One region of the Tumebacillus sp. BK434 genome, then DNA from elsewhere that is predicted to be linked to it. Evidence: predicted binding sites of a transcription regulator. Region 1 holds the regulator's gene; the other holds the start of a gene.
What was found. The regulator CtsR, encoded in region 1, represses protease genes until heat stress. The targets are predictions, from matches to a motif close to ATGGTCAATAAAGGTCAAACA.
Positions count from the first base shown of each region.

Region 2: clpP (ATP-dependent Clp endopeptidase proteolytic subunit ClpP) is a predicted target of CtsR. The motif match lies at 5,892-5,912, and genes of this name have one in related genera.

Region 1 covers NZ_SLXS01000012.1:61,815-72,344, reverse strand. The annotation lists gene EV586_RS19650 (TetR/AcrR family transcriptional regulator) at 1-535, opposite strand, end outside; gene EV586_RS19645 (HAD family hydrolase) at 641-1,315, shown strand; gene EV586_RS19640 (CtsR family transcriptional regulator) at 1,445-1,906, shown strand; gene mcsA (protein-arginine kinase activator protein McsA) at 1,927-2,463, shown strand; gene EV586_RS19630 (protein arginine kinase) at 2,467-3,543, shown strand; gene EV586_RS19625 (ATP-dependent Clp protease ATP-binding subunit) at 3,590-6,025, shown strand; gene radA (DNA repair protein RadA) at 6,178-7,551, shown strand; gene disA (DNA integrity scanning diadenylate cyclase DisA) at 7,557-8,633, shown strand; gene pssA (CDP-diacylglycerol--serine O-phosphatidyltransferase) at 8,661-9,389, shown strand; gene EV586_RS19605 (PIN/TRAM domain-containing protein) at 9,691-10,530, shown strand, end outside.
Region 2 covers NZ_SLXS01000007.1:39,875-50,404, forward strand. The annotation lists gene EV586_RS16190 (BaiN/RdsA family NAD(P)/FAD-dependent oxidoreductase) at 1-989, opposite strand, end outside; gene EV586_RS16195 (DUF1292 domain-containing protein) at 1,064-1,360, opposite strand; gene EV586_RS16200 (YlbF/YmcA family competence regulator) at 1,448-1,807, opposite strand; gene EV586_RS16205 (hypothetical protein) at 1,868-2,065, opposite strand; gene EV586_RS16210 (hypothetical protein) at 2,142-2,420, opposite strand; gene EV586_RS16215 (DUF1292 domain-containing protein) at 2,763-3,212, shown strand; gene EV586_RS16220 (DUF3055 domain-containing protein) at 3,264-3,536, opposite strand; gene EV586_RS16225 (LON peptidase substrate-binding domain-containing protein) at 3,674-4,315, shown strand; gene EV586_RS16230 (hypothetical protein) at 4,377-4,640, shown strand; gene EV586_RS16235 (isochorismatase family protein) at 4,744-5,208, shown strand; gene EV586_RS16240 (rhodanese-like domain-containing protein) at 5,589-5,858, shown strand; gene clpP (ATP-dependent Clp endopeptidase proteolytic subunit ClpP) at 6,003-6,596, shown strand; gene EV586_RS16250 (class I SAM-dependent methyltransferase) at 6,663-7,901, shown strand; gene EV586_RS16255 (DegV family protein) at 8,089-8,931, opposite strand; gene EV586_RS16260 (glyceraldehyde-3-phosphate dehydrogenase) at 9,124-10,146, shown strand; gene EV586_RS16265 (cysteine desulfurase family protein) at 10,280-10,530, shown strand, end outside.

The DNA of each region.
Region 1 (10,530 bases):
AGATCTCCGCCACTTTGTCGGCGCTCAGCGCCCCCTCTTCCTGGTACCAGCGGTACACCCAGTTGCACGCCCCGAGCACCGCCAGCGCCGTCATTCGCGCATGGCCCGGCCGGAATTCGCCGCGCTCGATCCCTTCTTCGATCAGCCGCGTCCAGAGGTTCAGATACAGGTCGGTCGCCTCCAACACCACCTGCTGCGGCTTCTCCCCCAGCGCCACCGACTCGCGCAAAAGCACGGTCGACAGCTGCACGTCATGCGTGATCAGCCCGAGGTGCATCTCCATCGCCTTCTTCATCTTCTCCTGCGACGACACCGCTTCCGCCAAGATCCGCTCCATCCGCAGGTTAAACTCGGTGATCGCCCGCTGGGCAACACCGAGCAGCAGATCTTCTTTCCCCGAAATGTAGTGGTACAGCGACCCTTTCTGCAGACCGACCGCATCGGCGATGTCTTGCACCGAGGTCGCGTGGTAGCCTTTTTTCTCAAACAGCTTCACCGCCGCGAGGACGATCTCCTCATATTTATTTGAAGCCATATCGGCACTTCCCTTCGGGTATAATAAGCAAAATCATACAGGGTCAGGCCCTGCCAAGTCAACAAACGGCAGTTCCACGACATAAAAAGTAGGGAGGGAGATCCCATGCGCGCACAAGTGATGATCTTCGACGTCGACGGCACGCTCTACCAAACGGAAAAAGTCGCCGTGCCCGCGTTTCGCAGCGCGTTTGATCAACTGATCGAAAAAGGCATCTACCAAGGCGACATACCGAGCCAGGAGCACATCATCTCCTGCTTCGGCATGACGATCCCTGAGCTCTGGGAGACGCTGCTCCCCAACGCCTCGATGGACGTGCGCGACCAGGCCAACGAGCTGGTGGCGCAAGCGGAGATCAGGCTGATGGAGCAAGGCAAAGGTGAGCTCTACCCCGGTGTCAAAGAGACGCTGCAACAGCTCCACAGCCAAGGCGTCAAGCTCTACACCGCCTCCAACGGGGAAAAGCGTTACGTCGAGACGGTTGCCGAGACGACCGGCATCGCTCCTTTGTTCACCAAGCTCTTCACCGCCGGCGAATACAAAACGGAGAAAAAAGAACAGCTGGTCAGACTCGTCCTCGAACACGCCGGCACCGATCAGGCGGTCATGGTCGGCGACCGCCGATCGGACATCACCGCCGGAAAAGTGAATCATCTTTTTACGGTCGGGTGTGATTTTGGTTTTGCCGGGCAGAATGAGTTAGTGGAGGCCGACCGGATCATCAACAACTTCCCTGACCTTTTGTCAAAGGTCAAAGAAGGTCAAGATAATCAAAGATAGTCAAACAAAACCCTCCGAATTGCGTGAAAAAGAGACTTGGGAAAAGGCGAGGGACTGCATATAATAAAGACAAAAGGTCAATATTAGTCAAAGTCAAACCTTCGCAGAGGAGGGGGGATAACAGGCACCATGCGCAACATCTCCGACATCATTGAACAGCATATTAAGAAAATTATGTCCGGCGCCGGAAGCGGGATCTGTGTGATCAAGCGCAGCGAGCTCGCCGACATGTTCAATTGTGTGCCCTCCCAAATCAACTACGTGATTTCCACACGCTTCACCATAGAAAAGGGCTATGTCGTCGAGTCGAAGCGAGGCGGCGGCGGTTTCATCCGCATCACCAAGGTCGGTCTTGAACTCAATCATACGTTGCACCGTGTCATCCTTGATCTGATGGGCAGTACCGTCACCGCCAAAGAAGCGGAGGGCATGATCCAGCGTCTGCATGATGAAGGTGTGCTCAGCCCCCGGGAAGCGCGCATGATGCGCTCGGTCGTCTGCACCGACATCCTGGCGCTCACGCCGGCCATCCGCGATCAGGTTCGCGCCAACTATCTCTCGGCGATGCTGGTCGCACTGCTCAAAGGATAAGCGCAGAAGGAGGAATACCGATGCTCTGTCAGCGTTGTCAACAGCGGGACTCTACGGTCCATTTTACGAAGATTCTCAACGGAGAAAAGAGCGAGATTCATCTATGCGAAACGTGTGCCCGCGAAAACGGCGAGTTCATGATAAAGCCCGGCGAAGACTTTTCCTTTCACAATCTGCTCAGCGGCTTGTTGGGATTTGAAAACGGGGGCGCCTTTGGTCAAATCGCGGGCATGCAGAAACCGCAGATCACCCGCTGCAACACCTGCGGGCTCAGCTATCAGCAGTTTGCCGAACTGGGCCGCTTCGGCTGCGCAGACTGCTACCACAGTTTCGGCCCGCGCTTAGAACCGCTGCTCCGCCGCATCCATGGCGGCGCCACCGCCCACACCGGGAAAGTGCCGCACCGGGCCGGCGGGATCATCAAGAAGCGCCTACAGATCGAATCGCTCCGCAGCGAACTCCAGCAGAAAATCCAGCTGGAACAGTTCGAAGAAGCCGCGACGCTCCGCGACCGGATTCGCGAGCTGGAACAACAAAGCGAAGCAGGAGGGAACTAAAGGATGCCGATTCATGATTTTGTACAGGACACCAGCCGCTGGATGAGCGACGAAGGCCCGTACTCGGACATCGTCATCTCCACCCGCATTCGCCTCGCCCGCAACCTGATCGAACACCCGTTCCCGATGCTGCAAAGCGAGCACCAGGCGGACGAAGTGATCGAACGAGTCCGCGCGGCGATCGGCAGCCCGGAGTTTGCTGAGCAGGGCGGCGGAAACTTCGAATTGATCCAGCTCGACACGATCACCGGCCTCGACCTGAAGACGCTGGAGGAGAAATACCTGATCTCAAGCACGATGGTCGAGCATGCGACCCGCGGTGCAGCCGCGATCCGTGAAGATGAGCTGGTCTCGATCATGATCAATGAGGAAGACCACTTACGCCTGCAGGTGCTGCTGCCGGGCTTGCAGCTGGCAGAGGCGTGGGAGACGGCGACCCGGGTCGACGACCTGCTCGAAGCCAAGCTGAACTACGCGTTCGACGAACGCTTCGGCTACCTCACCGCCTGCCCGACCAACGTCGGCACCGGCATCCGCGCATCGGTGATGCTGCATCTGCCGGCGCTCGTCGCCACCGGCCAGATCAACCGCGTGCTCTCCGCGCTCGGCCAGGTCGGACTCATCGTGCGCGGTGTGCATGGCGAAGGAACGGAAGCGATCGGCAACCTCTTTCAACTGTCCAACCAGATTACGCTGGGCGTGCCGGAAGAGGAAGTGATCCAAAGCCTCGAATCGGTGGCGCAAAAGATCATCGAGCATGAATCGCAGGCCCGCACCTATCTGATGCAGGAGAGCCGCGAAGACATCGAAGACCGCATCGCCCGCTCGTTTGGCATCCTCGCCTACGCAAGGCGTCTGTCTGCCAAAGAGACGATGCAACGCCTGTCAGACATCCGCCTCGGTATCGACCTCGGCGTGATCAAAGGCATTTCCAAAAACATTCTCAAAGAGCTGATGGTGATGACCCAGCCCGCCTTTTTGCAAAGAAAATCGGGGGTGGCGCTGGCGCCCGGAGAACGCGATTTTCGCCGGGCTGAACTGGTCCGCGACAAGCTTCGCAGCGGAGCAGGTCATATCTGATCCCGGCTTTTGAATAGACTCAAATACCGCTTGGAGGTGGATTCCTATGATGTTTGGACGTTTTACGGAGCGGGCGCAAAAGGTGCTCGCCTTGGCACAGGAAGAAGCAAGCCGTCTCGGTCATTCAGGAGTAGGCACGGAGCACATTCTGCTCGGCCTCGTTCGCGAAGGGGAAGGCATCGCGGCAAAAGCGTTGGTGTCGCTCGGCCTCTCCAGCGATAAGATTCAAAAAGAAGTCGAAAAAATCATCGGCCGCGGCCCAGGCCAGTCGGCCGGCATGGCCTACACCCCGCGCGCGAAAAAAGTGATCGAGCTCTCGATCGACGAAGCGCGCAAACTCGGCCATAACTACGTCGGCACCGAGCACATCCTGCTCGGCCTGATCCGCGAAGGCGAAGGCGTGGCGGCCCGCGTGCTCGCCAACCTCGGCGTCTCGCTGAACAAAGCCCGCCAGCAAGTCTTGCAGCTGCTCGGCGGCGACACGCACGAAGGCCATCAGGAGAACACGCAGTCGGCGAACACCCCGACCCTCGACGGTCTGGCCCGCGACCTGACCCAGATGGCCCGCGATCAGAAGCTCGACCCGGTCATCGGCCGCTCCAAGGAGATCGAACGCGTGATCCAGGTCCTGTCCCGCCGCACGAAAAACAACCCCGTCTTGATCGGCGAGCCGGGCGTCGGCAAAACGGCCATCGCGGAAGGCCTGGCCCAGCGCATCGTCGACAACGAGATCCCGGAGACCCTGCGCAACAAGCGCGTGATGGTGCTCGACATGGGCACCGTGGTCGCCGGCACGAAATACCGTGGCGAGTTCGAAGACCGCTTGAAAAAGATCATGGATGAGATCCGCGCTGCCGGCAACATCATCCTCTTTATCGACGAGCTGCACACTTTGATCGGCGCAGGCGGCGCAGAAGGCGCGATCGACGCGTCGAACATCTTGAAGCCGGCCCTCGCCCGCGGCGAGCTGCAGTGCATCGGCGCAACAACGCTTGACGAATACCGCAAGCACATCGAAAAAGATGCGGCGCTCGAACGCCGGTTCCAGCCGATCACCGTCGAACAGCCGAACAAAGAAGAAGCGATCCTGATCCTGATGGGCCTGCGTGACCGTTATGAAGCGCACCACCGCGTCAAGATTCTCGACGAAGCGATCGAAGCGGCCGTCAAGCTGTCCGACCGCTACATCACCGACCGCTTCCTGCCGGACAAAGCGATCGACCTGATCGACGAAGCGGCCTCCCGCGTGCGCCTGCGCACCTACACCCAGCCGCCGAATCTCAAGGAGCTGGAAGAAAAGCTCGAAGACATCCGCTCCGAGAAAGAGTCGGCTGTGCAGTCGCAGGAGTTTGAAACAGCAGCTTCGCTGCGCGACACCGAGCAGAAGATCCGCGAAGAGCTGGAAAACCGCAAGCAAGAGTGGCAGTCCAACCAAGTGAAGAAAGACTCGGAAGTCACCGCGGAAGACATCGCCGACATCGTCGCCTCCTGGACCGGCGTCCCGGTCAAGAAGCTGGAAGAAGAAGAGTCGGAGCGCCTGCTGAAGATGGAAGAGATCCTGCATGAGCGCGTCATCGGCCAAGACGAAGCGGTCAAATCGATCTCCCGCTCGATCCGCCGCGCCCGTGCCGGCTTGAAAGATCCGAAGCGCCCGATCGGCTCCTTCATCTTCCTCGGCCCGACCGGCGTCGGGAAGACGGAGCTGGCGAAGTCGCTTGCCGAAGTCATGTTCGGCGACGAGAACGCCATCATCCGCATCGACATGTCCGAATACGGTGAGCGCCATTCCACCGCGCGCCTGGTCGGAGCGCCTCCGGGCTATGTCGGCTACGAAGAAGGCGGCCAGCTCACCGAGAAGATCCGCCGCAAACCGTACTCCGTCGTGCTGTTCGACGAGATCGAAAAAGCGCACCCGGAAGTGTTCAACGTGCTTTTGCAAGTCCTCGATGACGGCCGCCTGACCGACTCCAAAGGCCGCACCGTCGACTTCCGCAACTCGGTGATCATCATGACCTCGAACGTCGGGGCTGCGGCGATCAAAAAGGGCGGCGCCCTCGGCTTCACCGCCAACAAAGAGGCGAACTACATCGACATGAAGGACCGCGTGATGGAAGAGCTGAAAAAGCAGTTCCGTCCGGAGTTCCTCAACCGTATCGATGACACGATCGTCTTCCACCAGCTGGAAGAGATCCACATCAAAGAGATCGTGACCTTGATGAGCGACGAACTGGGCCGCCGCCTGCGCGAGAACGACATCCACTTCGACCTCACAGAAGAGGCGAAGGCATTCCTCGCCAAGGAAGGCTACGATCCGCAATACGGCGCCCGCCCGCTGAAGCGTGCGATCCAGCGTCACATCGAAGACCAGCTGTCGGAAGCGCTGCTCTCCGGTGCGGTCAAAAAAGGCGACCATGTGCTGATCGATGCGGCAGACGGCCGTCTGGAAGTGAAAAATCAAGGGGCGGCGTCAACCACCGTCTAAGCTTGAAGTTTTGAAAAGAGACCCGGTACGTCTTCGGCCAACCGGGTCTCTTTTGCTGAGATCTGATCAGAACTGCCCTTGTTGATTCATACTCTTTCCTATATGATGAAGATTGGAACCTTTTTGTAGGACATCTCAGAATGGGGACAATTATGGCAAAGTATAAATCAAAATTTGTGTGCCAAGACTGTGGATATGAAAGTCCCAAATGGATGGGCAAATGTCCGGGATGCGGCCAGTGGAACACGATGGCCGAAGAAGTTGTGAGCAAGCCTTCTGCGCAGGTCAGCTCGCAAATCTTGCAGCAGTCCGAGCCTGCCATTGCACATAAGATCACCGAGATCGACACGGTGGACGAAGCGCGCACGCACAGCGGGCTCGCCGAATTCGACCGCGTGCTCGGCGGCGGTGTCGTCAAAGGATCGCTCGTGCTCGTTGGCGGCGACCCGGGGATCGGGAAATCGACATTGCTGCTCCAAACGTCCAACTCCATCGCCGCGCGCGGGCACAAAGTGCTCTACGTATCGGGCGAGGAATCGGCGAAGCAGATCAAGCTGCGCGCCGACCGTCTGGAAGCGCTGTCTGACAATCTGTACATTTTGCCGGAGACCGATCTGGAGCGGGTCGAACAGCACATCAAGCTGGTCAACCCCGATTTTCTGATCGTCGACTCCATTCAGACTGTCTATCGCCCCGGTCTGCAGTCTGCGCCGGGCAGCGTTGGGCAGGTCCGCGAGTGCACCGCATTTTTGTTGCGCATTGCCAAGTCGCTGGAGATCGCCACGTTCATCGTCGGCCACGTCACCAAAGAAGGCGCGATCGCAGGTCCCCGTATGCTTGAGCACATGGTCGATGCCGTGCTGTATTTTGAAGGCGAGCGCCACCACACCTACCGCATCCTGCGGGCGGTGAAGAACCGCTTCGGCTCGACCAATGAGATCGGGATCTTCGAGATGCGGGAAAAAGGCTTGGAAGAAGTGCACAACCCGTCCGAACTGTTTCTCTCTGAACGTCCGCACGGCGTCGCAGGCTCCTGCGTCATCGCCAGCATGGAGGGCACGCGCCCGGTGCTGGTCGAGATCCAGGCGCTGGTCACGCCCTCCAGCTATGGCAACCCGCGCCGCATGGCGACGGGTCTGGATCACAACCGCGTCAGCCTGATCATGGCGGTGCTGGAGAAGCGGATGGGGCTATACCTGCAGTCGCAGGATGCATATGTCAACGTGGCAGGCGGCGTCCGTCTCGACGAACCGGCGTGCGATCTCGGGATCGCTTTGGCGCTCGGATCGTCGTTTCGGGAGAAGGCGATGGGGCCGACCGACTGTTTCATCGGTGAAGTCGGACTGACCGGCGAAGTGCGCGGCGTTTCGCGCATCGAGCAGCGGGTCCGGGAAGCGATGAAGCTCGGCTTCACCCGGGTCATCGTGCCAACGAAAAACCTGCGCGGCTGGCAGCCCCCGGCCGACATACAAGTGATCGGCGTTGAGACGGTACAGGAGGCGTTCCAAGTAGCTTTAGGGGGATGACAGGGATGAGAGATGATTTGAAAAAAGAAAACCTGATCAACAAAATCCTCCGCTTCATCGCACCTGGCACCCCGCTGCGGGACGGCTTGGAGAATGTTCTGCGGGCGAAGACGGGTGCTTTGATTGTGATCGGCAATTCTCCACAGGTGATGGAGATCGTTGACGGCGGGTTTTCGATCAACTGCGAATTTTCTTCGGCCGGCATGTATGAACTGGCCAAAATGGACGGAGCAATCATTCTGTCCGACGACGGCAAGCGGATTCTGTATGCGAACACGCAGCTCAATCCCGACCCGTCGATCCCGTCTTTCGAGACGGGCACGCGCCATCGCACGGCGGAGCGCGTGGCGAAGCAGACCGGCCACTTGGTCGTCTGCATCTCACAGCGCCGCGATGTGATCACGCTGTACCAGTCCAACTTCCGCTATACGCTCAAAGACATCGGCGTGATTTTGACCAAAGCCAATCAGGCGATCAACACGCTGGAGAAGTACAAATCGGTGCTTGACCAGGCGATGACCAACTTGTCCGCGCTGGAATTTGAAGAGCTGGTCACGCTGCATGAAGTGGCGCTCGTCATTCAGCGCATCGAGATGGTGCTGCGCATCAAGTCGGAGATTCGCCGCTACATCACCGAACTCGGCACGGAAGGCCGTCTGATTTCGATGCAGCTCGAGGAATTGGTCTCGAAAGTGGATGAAGAAGCGTATCTATTGGTGAAGGACTATTGCCGAGACCTCGATGTGACGCCGCACCATATTTTGCAAGAGCTGCACGCGCTCAATTCGGATGACTTGCTGGAAAGCAACATGCTGGTGAGAGTTTTGGGCTACTCGGGGAACATTAACATTACCGAAGAGCCTGTCTCGTCGCGCGGATACCGGATATTGAACAAGATTCCGCGCCTCCCGCAGCCGGTCATCGAAAACTTGGTTGAAACTTTCAACGCTCTGCCACGTATTTTAACTGCGAGCATCGAAGAGCTCGATGATGTCGAAGGCATCGGTGAAGTCCGGGCCCGCGCCATCAAAGAAGGGCTCAAACGCATTTCCGAACAGGTGTTTATCGATCGGCATATCTAGCCTGTCGGAGAGGGAGGTACGTACCTTATGCTAGTACGTCGCGCATTACCGAGCATGTTTACCGTCGGGAACTTATTTTTAGGTATTATTTCGATTATCGTCGCATTCCAAGGCAACTTCGACTGGGCAGCCCTGCTGGTCATCATCGGCATGCTGCTCGACGGGCTGGACGGCCGGGTCGCAAGGATGCTGAACGCACAGAGCGAATTTGGCAAAGAGCTCGACTCACTGTCCGACGTGATTTCGTTTGGCGTGGCACCGGCCTTTATCATGTACGGCGTGGTGCTGAACGAGATGGGCTGGATCGGCGCGGTGATCACCGCCGTGTTCCCGATCTGCGGCGCGCTGCGCCTCGCGCGCTTCAACGTCGCCACCGGCTCGCCGAACTATTTTATCGGCCTGCCGATCACCGCAGCCGGCGGTGTGCTGGCCACGCTGGCGCTCTATCATAGCCTGCTGCCGGCGCCGAACATCACCTTGCCCTTGTTCATGGTGTTCCTCGCTTATCTGATGGTCTCGAACATCAAGTACCCCAACTTCAAAAAAGTCGGGATTCCGAAATCGGCGTACTACATCGTGCCGCTGATTCTCTTGATCGTGCTGACCACCTTTATGTTCTGGCCCCAATACGTGAACCGGCTGATCTTCCTGCCGCTTGCTTGCTACGCGCTGTACGGCGTGTTAAAAAAAAACGGTAAGAAGAAGTCCCGAAAAACGGAAGTTGTGGAAGATCCGTACGAAACGATCGCGAAGTAAATCGATCAAGTAAAAATTACCTGCCAGAAAAGCCGCGAAGGGATGAAACCCTGGCGGCTTTTCTGCGTATGTATGGGGTACGGACCGTTGCTGGGCGTCAGGTTCGACATAATTTGACTTTTTATTGACGAATCGTGTCTGGCTGTGGTAGTATAGATCATTTAAAATTGACTGTCCGGTCTATCTGTGTTATGCTGGACTATGAACTCATCAAAGACGTCATCGGACGTCTTCTTTTCTTACGCGACGTTTTGACAGCAGTTTCCTTGTCTATAATGCATGATATGGAGGTGACATTCCTGTGTTAAAACGCATTGTGCATCTGTTTTTCGCCGTGATCGGGATTGTGCTTGGCTATCAGTATGCACCGGGTCTGTTCAGTCTGATCTCGCTGGATATCAACCCGTTTGTCCATCCGATCTTCGGAGCGGTGCTGGGCGGTTCGCTGTTCATTCTGGCCACGAGCTGGTTCGTTGATTATACGGTGAGCTTGATCAAATGGTTCGAAGAGAAGATGATCAAAACTCCGTTCCCCGACGTGATCGCCGGCGCGTTCGGGATGGTTCTCGGTCTTATCATTGCGTACCTGATGGCTCCGGCCATCGCGCTGATTCCGGTCGTCGGCAGCGTCGTTCAATTTTTCGCGAGCGTGTTGCTGGCCTACATGGGCTATCGCTTCTTCTTCACCAAACGCGAAGACTTGATGAACTTCTTCCCCGGCCGGCTGGGCGGCAAAGAGAGGGCCAAGGCGGAAGAGAAGCACCGTCCGGGCGAAGCGAAGATCCTCGATACGAGCGTGATCATCGACGGCCGCATCGCCGACATCGTGAAGACAGAATTCCTCGACGGCGTGCTCGTCATTCCGTCTTTCGTGCTGGAGGAGCTGCAGCACATCGCCGACTCGTCCGACGTGCTCAAGCGCAACCGCGGCCGCCGCGGGCTGGACATCCTGAACAAGATCCAGAAGGAGCTGAAGATCAAAGTTCAGGTCATGGAGATCGACTTCGAGGAGATCCAAGAGGTGGATTCCAAGCTGGTGCGCCTCGCCAAGCAGATCAACGGGAAGGTCGTCACCAACGACTTCAACCTGAACAAAGTCTGCGAACTGCAAGGCGTCGGTGTCCTGAACATCAACGATCTC
Region 2 (10,530 bases), on a different contig from region 1:
TTTTTCGGCAGGTTGGCGAAAGTGGTGTCTTCCGGCAGGCCGGCTTGGCTCAGGCAAAGCGGGATCATCCGCTCCGGGATGTAGCCTTTGATCACGTTTTTGAACGCTTTTTTCGGCTCCTGTTCGGCGAGCTTGAACAGCTCGCTGTGCACGTCTTCCGGCCGTTTGTCCGGGAACAGGTCGAGCAGCATCTGCACGGAGCTGCCGCCTTTTTTCAGCTCCTTGACGACAAATTGGGAGCAGCGCAGCACGGCCGGGCCGGAGATGCCGAAGTGGGTGAAGATCATGTCGCCTTCGTGCTCGATCACTTTCTTGCCTTTGGCGTTCAGCACGGTCAGGACGATGTGGCGCAGGGACAAGCCTTGCAGGTCGCGAACCCACTGCGTATTCGACCGGACCGGGACCTCGGTCGGGTAGAGCTCGGTGATCGTGTGGCCGGCCGCGCGCGCCCAGGCATAGCCGTCACCGGTCGAGCCGGTCTTCGGCACCGACATGCCGCCGACGGCGATGATCACCGTCCGGCTGTCGAAGCTCCCGCCGCCGCGCAGTTTGACGCCGGCCACTTGGCCGTCTTCATAGCGGACATGGGCGACCGGCGTGTTCGTTTTGATCGTGATGTCGAGCTCGTCCATCTTGCGCAGCAAGGCGTCGAGCACCGACTTGGCCTTGTCGGTGACCGGGAACATCCGGCCGCGGTCTTCTTCTTTCAGCTTGATGCCGAGGTCTTCGAAAAAGCGGACGATGTCGCGATTGTTGAACACAGAAAACGGCCCGTGCATGAAGCGGCCGTTGCCAGGGATATGCTTGATCAGCTCATCGATGTCTTTGTTGTTCGTCACGTTGCAGCGGCCGCCGCCGGAGATCAGCAGCTTGCGGCCGAGCTTGTCCCCTTTTTCGAGGAGCAGCACCTTGGCTCCGTGCAGGCCTGCGGAGATCGCCGCCATCAGGCCGGACGGTCCGCCGCCGATGACGATGCAGTCGTACTTCATGAAAGGTACCTCCAAAGGCGTTTGATGATATGAAAAAGCCACTGTCCGAAAACAGTGGCATTTCAATTCAGCGACTACTCAGCGTCAGCCATCTTTTCGTAAGCAGCGACTACGCGGTTCCACTCTTGCTCATCTTCGATGTCGATGAGGTATTCTTCGCCCTCTTCGTCTTCTTCGATGCGCATGATGAAACCATCGTCTTCGGTACCGTCTGCAGCGACGAGGATCGCATAGTGCTGTTCTTCCACTTGCATGGTCTCAACGATGATAAACTCACGCTCGTTGCCCTCGTCATCGGTCAGGATAACGACTTCTTCATGCTCGTGGTCGTGGTTGCAGTTCTCGTCATGTACATGGTTATGATCGGACATGAGGTGATCCCTCTCTTCCTTAGGTAAAAGTCTTGGATAATAATAGCATGCTCGTTTTTCGCCGTCAAATACAGGAAGATTCAGGGGCTACGCTTCCGGCGTTGCGGCGATCGTCGAGGCGATTTTTTCGGTGACCGCCTGCAGCAGCTCATCCACTTTTTGCATCGCTTCTTTGTACGCTTTCACTTCCGGATAGCTGTCCAGCTCCGCCTGCAACTGCTTCATGTCCTGGCGCAGGCCGTCGAGGTGCGGGCCTTGCGAGTATTCGGCGAGGCGGTCGTAGTTCTCCTGCAGCTCTTTGAACTTGGAGACTTTGGCGGCAAGCTCCGCGTTGGCCAGCATCTGCTCTTCGCATTTTTTATAATGATCGACTTCAGGCGTGCGCAGAATCATCTCCCCGAGTTCAAACGCCTGTGCCCAGATTTCGTTGCGGTCGAGTGTGCTCATAAGTAAAACCCTCCTGACTGAAAGAATCCACACCCCAAGGCGGGATGTGGATGTGATCATTTAGTGCTTGTATTGATGGTTTGCGTTCAAATGTTTGAACTTCTCGTCGCGCTTATTGTCGTAAAGTTCAGTGATGAAACCGACTGCGATCCCGGCAACAACGGAGAGGCCCAAGAGTGCGTATGAATGCGAAAGTATCCCGACGACGACCAGCACGAAGCAGACCGCGTAGAAAAAGTAACGATTGAGCATCGACATGGGACAAGACCTCCTTTTCTTCCTCTTCCCATTATAGACGAAACCCCACATCGGTCGCAATGTGGGGCGCTTGGATTTAATCGGCGTTGTTCAGAAATCCCCACGATTCCACATGGCCGTGCGGCCATTTGGTCTCGGCGATATGGGCGAGCGGCGAGAGGCTCTCTGCGGGCGAGCCGGGCATGTAGATGCCTTCGAGCACGTATTTGGCCGTCTCCAGGCAGCGGCGGGCATTGTGCAGCGCGTCGGGCAGGCTCGGGTCACTCATGTAAAACAAGGCGGAGTTGATCAGTCCGCGCGTAGACTGTTCGACGTTGCCGACTTTGGTCTGATAGGTGTGCTGGAAGTTGTCCATGTGTACCCTCCTTTGCTTGTCGCAGCTAGTTTCTGCCGAGTCGTTCAAGAGATATTCACTTGACGTTCATGGATGGTACTTTTATTCTAAAAGGGGTATATGTATAGCGCTTTTTTGTAAAGGGTATATGAAAGACTGGAAAGGGGGCGACGCGCAATGATCGGAACGCTCGCTGCCGTAGCCGCAGTTTTGGGCTTGCTCTTCATGTGTGCTTCGATTACGAAGGAAAACACCGAGAAGGCAGTTCGAAAGCAATACGAATCCTGGGAAAATTAATCCCAACCTCTGACAGCAGGGCCGTGCGAACAGCCCTGCTGTTTTTCCGAAAAAGGAGTGACACGTGTGGAACACCACAAGTTTCGGTTCATAAAAGGCCGTGAGTATGCGTTTTTCCATGAAGACGTTCACTTGCTGATGATCGATTTTGAACGCGACGAGAAAAAGGAAATCTACCGCATCGACGATCAGGAAGCGGATGGCACATACATATTAGAGTATCCGGGCGAGTTGTACATCGAGCAGATCAAAGAGATCATCACGTCGATCTTCTTCGTGCAGGTCAGTGAAGAGCACCGCGAAGGACGCTATGCGCTGGGGGCGTATTTCACCTGTCAGCGCAAGGAGTACGCTTTGTTCTATGACCGTGAGAACCTCGAGAATGCCGAGCTGATCTTCTTCCGCGCCGTCGCGACCGGCACCGGCGATTACGAGCTGTCCAACATCACCGACGAGGACGAGTACCGCGAAGTGGTCGAACACATTCAGGAGCGCTACGGGCACATCTTCTCGTAACAGAAAAAAGGCATGTCGTTTCGTAGCTCGCACGAAAGACATGCCTTTTGCTTATTTCGGGAGGTTGCCGAGCAAAAATTCGGCCAACTCCTCGGTCTCTTCCTGGTCGGTCAGTCCGAACTGCGCGGCGAGGATGTGCAGCTTATCCTCTTCGAGGTCCTCTTTGTCGAGGATGGCGCTGCGGCCGGACTGGATGTTGGTGACGATGCTTTTCCCGTAAAATTGCTTGGTTTGGGTGATCGCCAGGTCCCAGCGGTGGTTGCCGACGAAACCGACGAAACGAGTGATCGTTTCTTCCTGATCGTCATACATGTTGATATACATAGAAGGAACACCTCTTTTTTCAGATCTGATATGTACTCATCCTATAGTACGATTTTCAATGTGCTTCTACAAGTCCTGCGCGTCAGGGTTTATAATGGGAGCAAACAGAACTGCCAGAAGGGAAGGGGAATCCGGGGATGTCGACGTTTCGCTTACAGCTGTTTCCGCTGCATGCGGTGCTCTACCCGCATGGACTGTTGCCGCTGCATATTTTTGAACCGCGTTACCGCACGATGATCGAGATGTGCGTCGAGCATGACGTGCCGTTTGGGGTCGTGCAGATTCTCTCCGGCCTCGAGGCGGGCGGCAGGGCCAAGACGGCCGACGTGGGTACGGTCGCCCGCATCCAGAGTCTGACGCGCCTCGAAGACGGGCGCATGCTGATCACCACCCGCGGCGAAGGGCGCTTCAAGATCCTCTCGTCCGCCTATGACGGAGAGTGTCTGACCGCCGAGGTGGAGCCGCTGGAAGACCGTCCGACACCGGAGCTCACGTTGGCGTCGGCCATCAAGGAGAACGCCGATCTGCCGGAGCTGTTCGACCGCTACCACCGGCTGTTGTCGCACTCCTTGAACGCGGTGTACGAGAAGCTCAACCTGCCGAACGACCCGGAGCTCCTGTCGTGGATGATCCCGGCGTTTTTGCACGTGCCGCCGGAGCTGAAGCAGGCGGTGCTGAGCAACACTTCGCTCCCGCAGCGCTTGGAGCTGGTGCGGGAACTGCTCGAAGAAGAGGCGGAGAAGCTCGAAGAGATGATCCGGGAAGCGCGCGGAGAGTAGTTATGCTATAATAGTTTTCGATCTGTTGGGAAACGATAGAACACAGGAGGGAAACGTGCAGATGGCAGATACCAAAGCGCAGCTCCTTAAGCTGATCGAGTCGATGGATGAATACATCGGGCAAGCCAAAGCAGGCATGAAGAAGAACTATGACCAGATCGAAGGCATGCGAGCGGAACTGACCGAGCGCGGCTTCGGCGAAGCGCTGGAAGAAGTGGAAGGCGTGGTGGAGATCACCGGGCACCACGGACAGGCGCTGGGCCGTCTGACGATGGCCGGGATGGTGCGAGGCGAGCTTCAGAAGATTCTGGACGGGCTGGAATAGACAAAATAACGTCAAACACTGTTTGGAAACTCTAATTTACAACTTATTGCTTCTTTGTTACCATAGAAACGACTATGAATGGCTGGAAAGGTGAGGGTCGATCATGAAAAAAGCTCTGTTGATCACCGATATTCAATCTGATTTTCTCGGCAACATGGATTACATATATCCGCTCTGTCAAGAATACCTCGACAAGTCCGGCGACCAGTATGACCTGATCGTACTGACGCATTGGAAGCACGAGGAGAACCACAACGAGAACACCTTGATGCTCAAGCATCCGAAGGCGCACATCGTCGAGAAGCGCGGCTATTCCGCGTACAACGACGAGATGAAGCAGCTGTTGGCAGACAACAAGATCGACACCGTGCATCTGGCCGGCATCGACTCCGACATGACCGTTCTGGCGACCATGTACAACCTGCTCGACGCAGGCTTCAAAGTACAGGTGCTCGAACGCCTCTTGGCATCCTTCTCCACCCGCGGCTGGGAATCGACCACGATCATGCGCTTCGTTCTGGGCGATGAAAACGTGCTGTCCCTCGGCGGCGGCCGCGTTTGGGTCTAATTTCAGCTGTGTGCGAACCTGCCCGCCGGTAGCCGGGCAGGTTTTTTCTGTCAGGGTTAGCCCCCTCTCCTCGCGGTAACACTAAGCTCAAATTCGAAGCGAGGTGAGGAGCTTGTCTTGGGTCTATTGGGCAGGATTGTATGACAGCAAGTTCGAGGCCTATTGTGCCGTGATGTGGGTAGAAGGCGACAAGCGGATCTATGGGCAGCAGCCTCCGCAAGAAGTGGAATTATACCGTACCAATCGCGGCAAATTCGGAGTACGTTTCAAATAAGCAGTTTAAAGCAGCACCGGACAGGCTAAACTGAATCTGTAACTCAAAGCCCGCTTGTGACACTTGGAGTGCACAAGGGGCTTTTGTGTGAGAGGAGATCTGTGTCATGAGTGAACAGCCGAAAGTCATCCTCGACATTCGCGGCGAAGAAGAGTACATAACCGGTCACATTCCGGGCTCGAAAAACATCGGGCTGCAGGAATTGTCGTTTGCGCTGGGTGATGTGGAGCCGGATGAGAAAATATTGCTGGTCTGCCGCACCGGAAAGCGTGCAGGGCAGGTAAAGCTGTTATTGGAAGACGAAGGGTATCATAATGTAGAAGTACTGGCGGGCGGCATGGAAGCGTATAAAGGCGAGATTGAAAAAGGGGAGTAAGCAAAAGAGTCAGGTACTTCTCATTTTTGACCAAAATTGACCTTTCTTGACCTTCTGACCGTCTTTGACCTTTGGCAAATTATCAGTATACTTAGAAGTAAGCAAATCACACCAACACGCACGTTGTAAAAGGAGGATTTTCAGATGAATCTCGTCCCGTATGTAATCGAACAGACTTCGCGCGGTGAGCGCTCTTACGATATCTACTCCCGCCTGCTGAAAGACCGTATCATCTTCCTCGGTACCGAGGTGAACGACGATGTGGCGAACTCGATCGTGGCACAGCTGTTGTTCCTGGCGGCCGATGACCCGGATAAGGATATCCACCTGTACATCAACTCGCCGGGCGGCTCGATCTCCTCAGGCTTTGCGATCTATGACACCATGCAGTACATCAAGCCGGACGTGTCGACGATCTGCATCGGGATGGCGGCGTCGATGGGTGCGTTCCTGCTGGCAGCAGGCGCGAAAGGCAAGCGCATCGCACTGCCGAACGCAGAAGTGATGATCCACCAGCCGCTGGGCGGCGCGCGCGGCCAGGCGACCGACATTGAGATTGCGGCGAAGCGCATTTTGCACACCAAAGCGAAGATCAACCAGATCATCTCCGAGCGCACCGGCCAGCCGATCGAGAAAGTGGCGGCCGACTCCGACCGCGACAGATGGTTCGATGCTCCGGAAGCGCTGGAGTACGGCCTGATCGACAAAGTGATCGAAAACATCAACGAAGTGAAATAAAGAGATCTGCAAGCGGCAGGGGACCCTTCTCCTGCCGTTTTTGAGTTTGGAAGCGAGGGATGCAAAATGACCGAACTAGGGAAATGGATGGCAGCACAGATCCGCCAAGGCGGCCCGGTGCCGTTCGCACAGTTTATGGAGTGGGCGCTGTACCACCCGGAACTGGGCTATTACACCGGCGAGCGCCGCAAATTCGGCAAGGCGGGCGATTTCTATACCAGTCCGGGGATCAACCCGGTCTTCGCCGAAGTGCTGGCCGATCAGCTGGCGGAAAAAGCGTCGCTCGTGGCAGCAGAGCCGTTTGTGCTGCTCGAGTTTGGCGCGGGCGAAGGGATGCTCGCCCGCGACCTCCTGAACCGCTGGCAGGCGGAGCATCCGGCGTTGTACGCGAATGCGGAGTACCGCATCGTGGAGATCTCGCCTGCGCTGCGGGCACGGCAGGCCGAGCTGACCGGGGCACATCCCGGCAAAGTGGCGTGGATGACGCGCGAAGAGGTGCTGGCTGGCGGCGCGTTTGTCGGGGCGGTGCTGACCAATGAGTTTGTCGATGCCTTCCCGGTGCACCGGGTGGTGAAGCAGGACGGCGGGCTGGCCGAGCTGTATGTGGATTGGGAAGCGGAGCCAAGGCGGACGGACGGGATGTTCGACATGGAAGTTCGCGCGGACATGGCCGCAGGACTTCCGAGGGAGCAGTTGGAGCAGGATAGTTCGGAAGCTGTGCCCGGCAGGAGTGTACACGATGAGGGTGCCTTCGAGCCGGGGAGATATGTTGTCATTCCCGGTGCGCTTTCTGATGTTCGGATCGAAGAGTACGCTGCCGCCTACGCCGCTGGGATGATCCGCGGGCAGGTGACCGAAGTGGGGCTGCCGGGGCTGGATTGGTATCAAGAAGTTGCCGGGCTGTTGCAGCAGGGGTGGATTCTGACGATCGACTATGGCTTCGATGCGGAGATGCTGCATCACAAGAGCCGGATGGACGGCACACTGCGCGGGTTTTATCAGCACACGCTGGTCAGCGATCCGTTTCAGCACGTCGGCGAGATGGATCTGACGGCCGATGTCAATTTTACCGCTCTGCAAGCGGTCGGTGAGCAGGCCGGGCTGGTGACCGAGTTTTACGGCTCGCAGGCGAAATATCTGCTGCAGAGCGGCATCTTGCAGCGCCTGAAAGACGTATTCAGCGCCGACCTGATCAACGACCCGGACATGAAGCGCAACCGGGCGATCAAGCAGCTGATCATGCCGGGCGGGATCGGCGATCATTTTAAAGTGCTGGTGCAATCGCGAGGCGTCTCTGTGCTATAATGGACGGGTATTGCAGTAAAGGGGTGACAAGCCTGTGTTCCTGAAACGTTTGTCCATCGCGCTGTTTGTATTCTGCGTGTTGTTTTTGGCCTTGGGCCTTTGGTTTATGAAAAGCGGTAACATGGTCGGCTAAGAATATGCAAAAAAGCCACGGAATTCCTTTTGACAGGAGCCGTGGCTTTTTTTATTATGATTTGGCTACGTAGAGCAGACCGGTCGTGCCGGCTCCGACATGCGCGCCGACAACGCCGGAGATCTCGATGAGCGCGGTGTTGGTCACGCCTTGCTCGTGCAGCAGAGCCTGCAGCTCGAGCGCCTGCTCCGGCGCAGCGACGTGGCCGATGCCGAAGATCAGATCCGGGTCGGGCTGGTGCTCCTGCACATAGCGCAGGATCGTCGCCAGCGCATTTTTCTTGCCGCGCACCTTGTCGTACTGTTGCACGACACCTTCTCGATCGAGCATCAGGATCGGCTTGATCGCCAGCAGCGAACCGAACAGGAAGGCGAGATTGTTGATCCGCCCCGATTTGCGCAAGTTGTCGAGCGTCGCCACGGAAAACACCAATTGAGAGCGCTTTCTTAGATCTTGCAAGCGTGCTGTGATCTCCTCCGCATTCTTGCCGGCGTGCGCCAGCTTCGCAGCTTCCAGCGCCAAGACGCCTTGGCCAAAGGAAACGTTCAGCGTGTCAAAGATCGTCACGCGATCCGGATCGCTCACCATGTCACGCCCGATTCTGGCCGACTGCACGGTGCCGGAGAGGGTGGAGGCGAGGCCGACATAATACACGTCGTCGCCCGCGTCTAAAATCTTCTGGAACCGGTCGCGCATCAAAGCAGGGCTCGGCTGGGAAGTGGTCGGCAACACTTTCGATGCGGCCATCTTCTCATAAAATTCTGCTTTGCTGATCTCGATTCCGTCGGCATATGTTGTACCTTCGAAGATCACATTAAGCGGGACAATGTCGATCCCATACTCTGCGACCATCGAAGAAGTGAGATCTGAAGTGCTGTCCGTTACGATTCGGAGCATAATCATCCGCCTTCCATTCCACAGATTTATAAATTATAACATAGAACTAGTTATTAGGACTAGGTATTTAGATTTTTGTCAATTGTGACATACTTTTTCAGAATTTAGACGAATATAGTGTGGATTATTGGCAAGTTGTTGTGTAAAATAGGGTAGAAACTAACGCATCAGTCCGCTGGGAGGTACTAATAGATGTCTATCAAACTTGCAATTAACGGTTTTGGCCGTATCGGCCGCATGGTGTTCCGTGCAGCAGCACTTGACCCGCAAATCGAGATCGTGGCGATCAACGCAACTCATGATGTGAAAGCGCTTGCGCATCTTTTGAAATATGATTCCGTACAGGGCAAATTTAATGCAGAGGTCGAAACGACCGCTGACAGCATCATCGTGAACGGCCGTGAGACGAAGATCGTCGGCGACCGCAACCCGTTAAATCTGCCGTGGAAGGAACTCGGCGTTGACATTGTGATCGAAGCGACCGGCAAGTTCCGCTCCAAAGAGACGGCCGGCCAGCACATCACCGCAGGGGCAAAGAAAGTCATCATCACTGCACCTGGTAAAGATGAAGACGTGACGATCGTCATGGGCGTCAACGAAGAGATGTACGATCCTGAAAAGCATGATGTCATCTCCAACGCATCCTGCACCACCAACTGCCTCGCCCCGGTGGCGAAAGTGCTGCATGACAAGTTCACGATCCTGAACGGGCTGATGACGACGATTCATGCCTACACCAACGATCAGAACAACCTCGACAACCCGCACAAAGACCTGCGCCGCGCCCGCGCTTGCGCCCAGTCGATCATCCCGACGACGACCGGCGCTGCCAAAGCGGTCGGTCTCGTGCTGCCGGAGCTGAAAGGCAAGTTGAACGGCTTCTCGATGCGCGTCCCGACCCCGAACGTATCGGTGGTTGACCTTGTGGCGAACGTCGCTCAAGACGTGACGGTCGATGCTGTCAACGCTGCGCTGAAAGAAGCGGCAGCAGGCTCGCTGAAAGGCATCCTCGGCTACACCGATGAGCCGCTCGTTTCGGTTGACTTTGTCGGCGATGCGCGCTCTTCGATCGTCGACGGTCTGTCCACGATGGTCGTCGGCGAGAAGACGGTGAAAGTCGTCGCTTGGTACGACAACGAGTGGGGTTACTCCGAGCGCGTGGTCGACCTCGCCCGTCTCGTCGGCAAGAAATTGCAAGAAAAAGTGTCCTGCTAAGCGAGAATGCAGGGAAAATTGGCAATAAGAGTCGCCAGCGGGCGGCTCTTTTTGTATAATGGGGAACGGTACATCAGGGAAGTATAGTAAGCACTATGGGCTGGCAGTGCCCCGAGAGGTGGGGTGTTACGCAATGAAACAAGAGATTTACCTGGACAACAGCGCGACCACCAAGCCGTATCCGGAAGTGATCGACAGCATGGTCGCGATGATGGAAGCCAACTACGGGAATCCGTCCTCCTTACATAAAAAAGGCCTGGTCGCCGAAAAAGAAGTCGACAAGGCCAGAGAGCGCGTCGCCAAAGCGCTCGGCGTCAAGAAAAATGAGATCGTGTTCACCTCAAGCGGCACGGAAGCGAACCATCTGGCGCTGTTTGGCGCAGC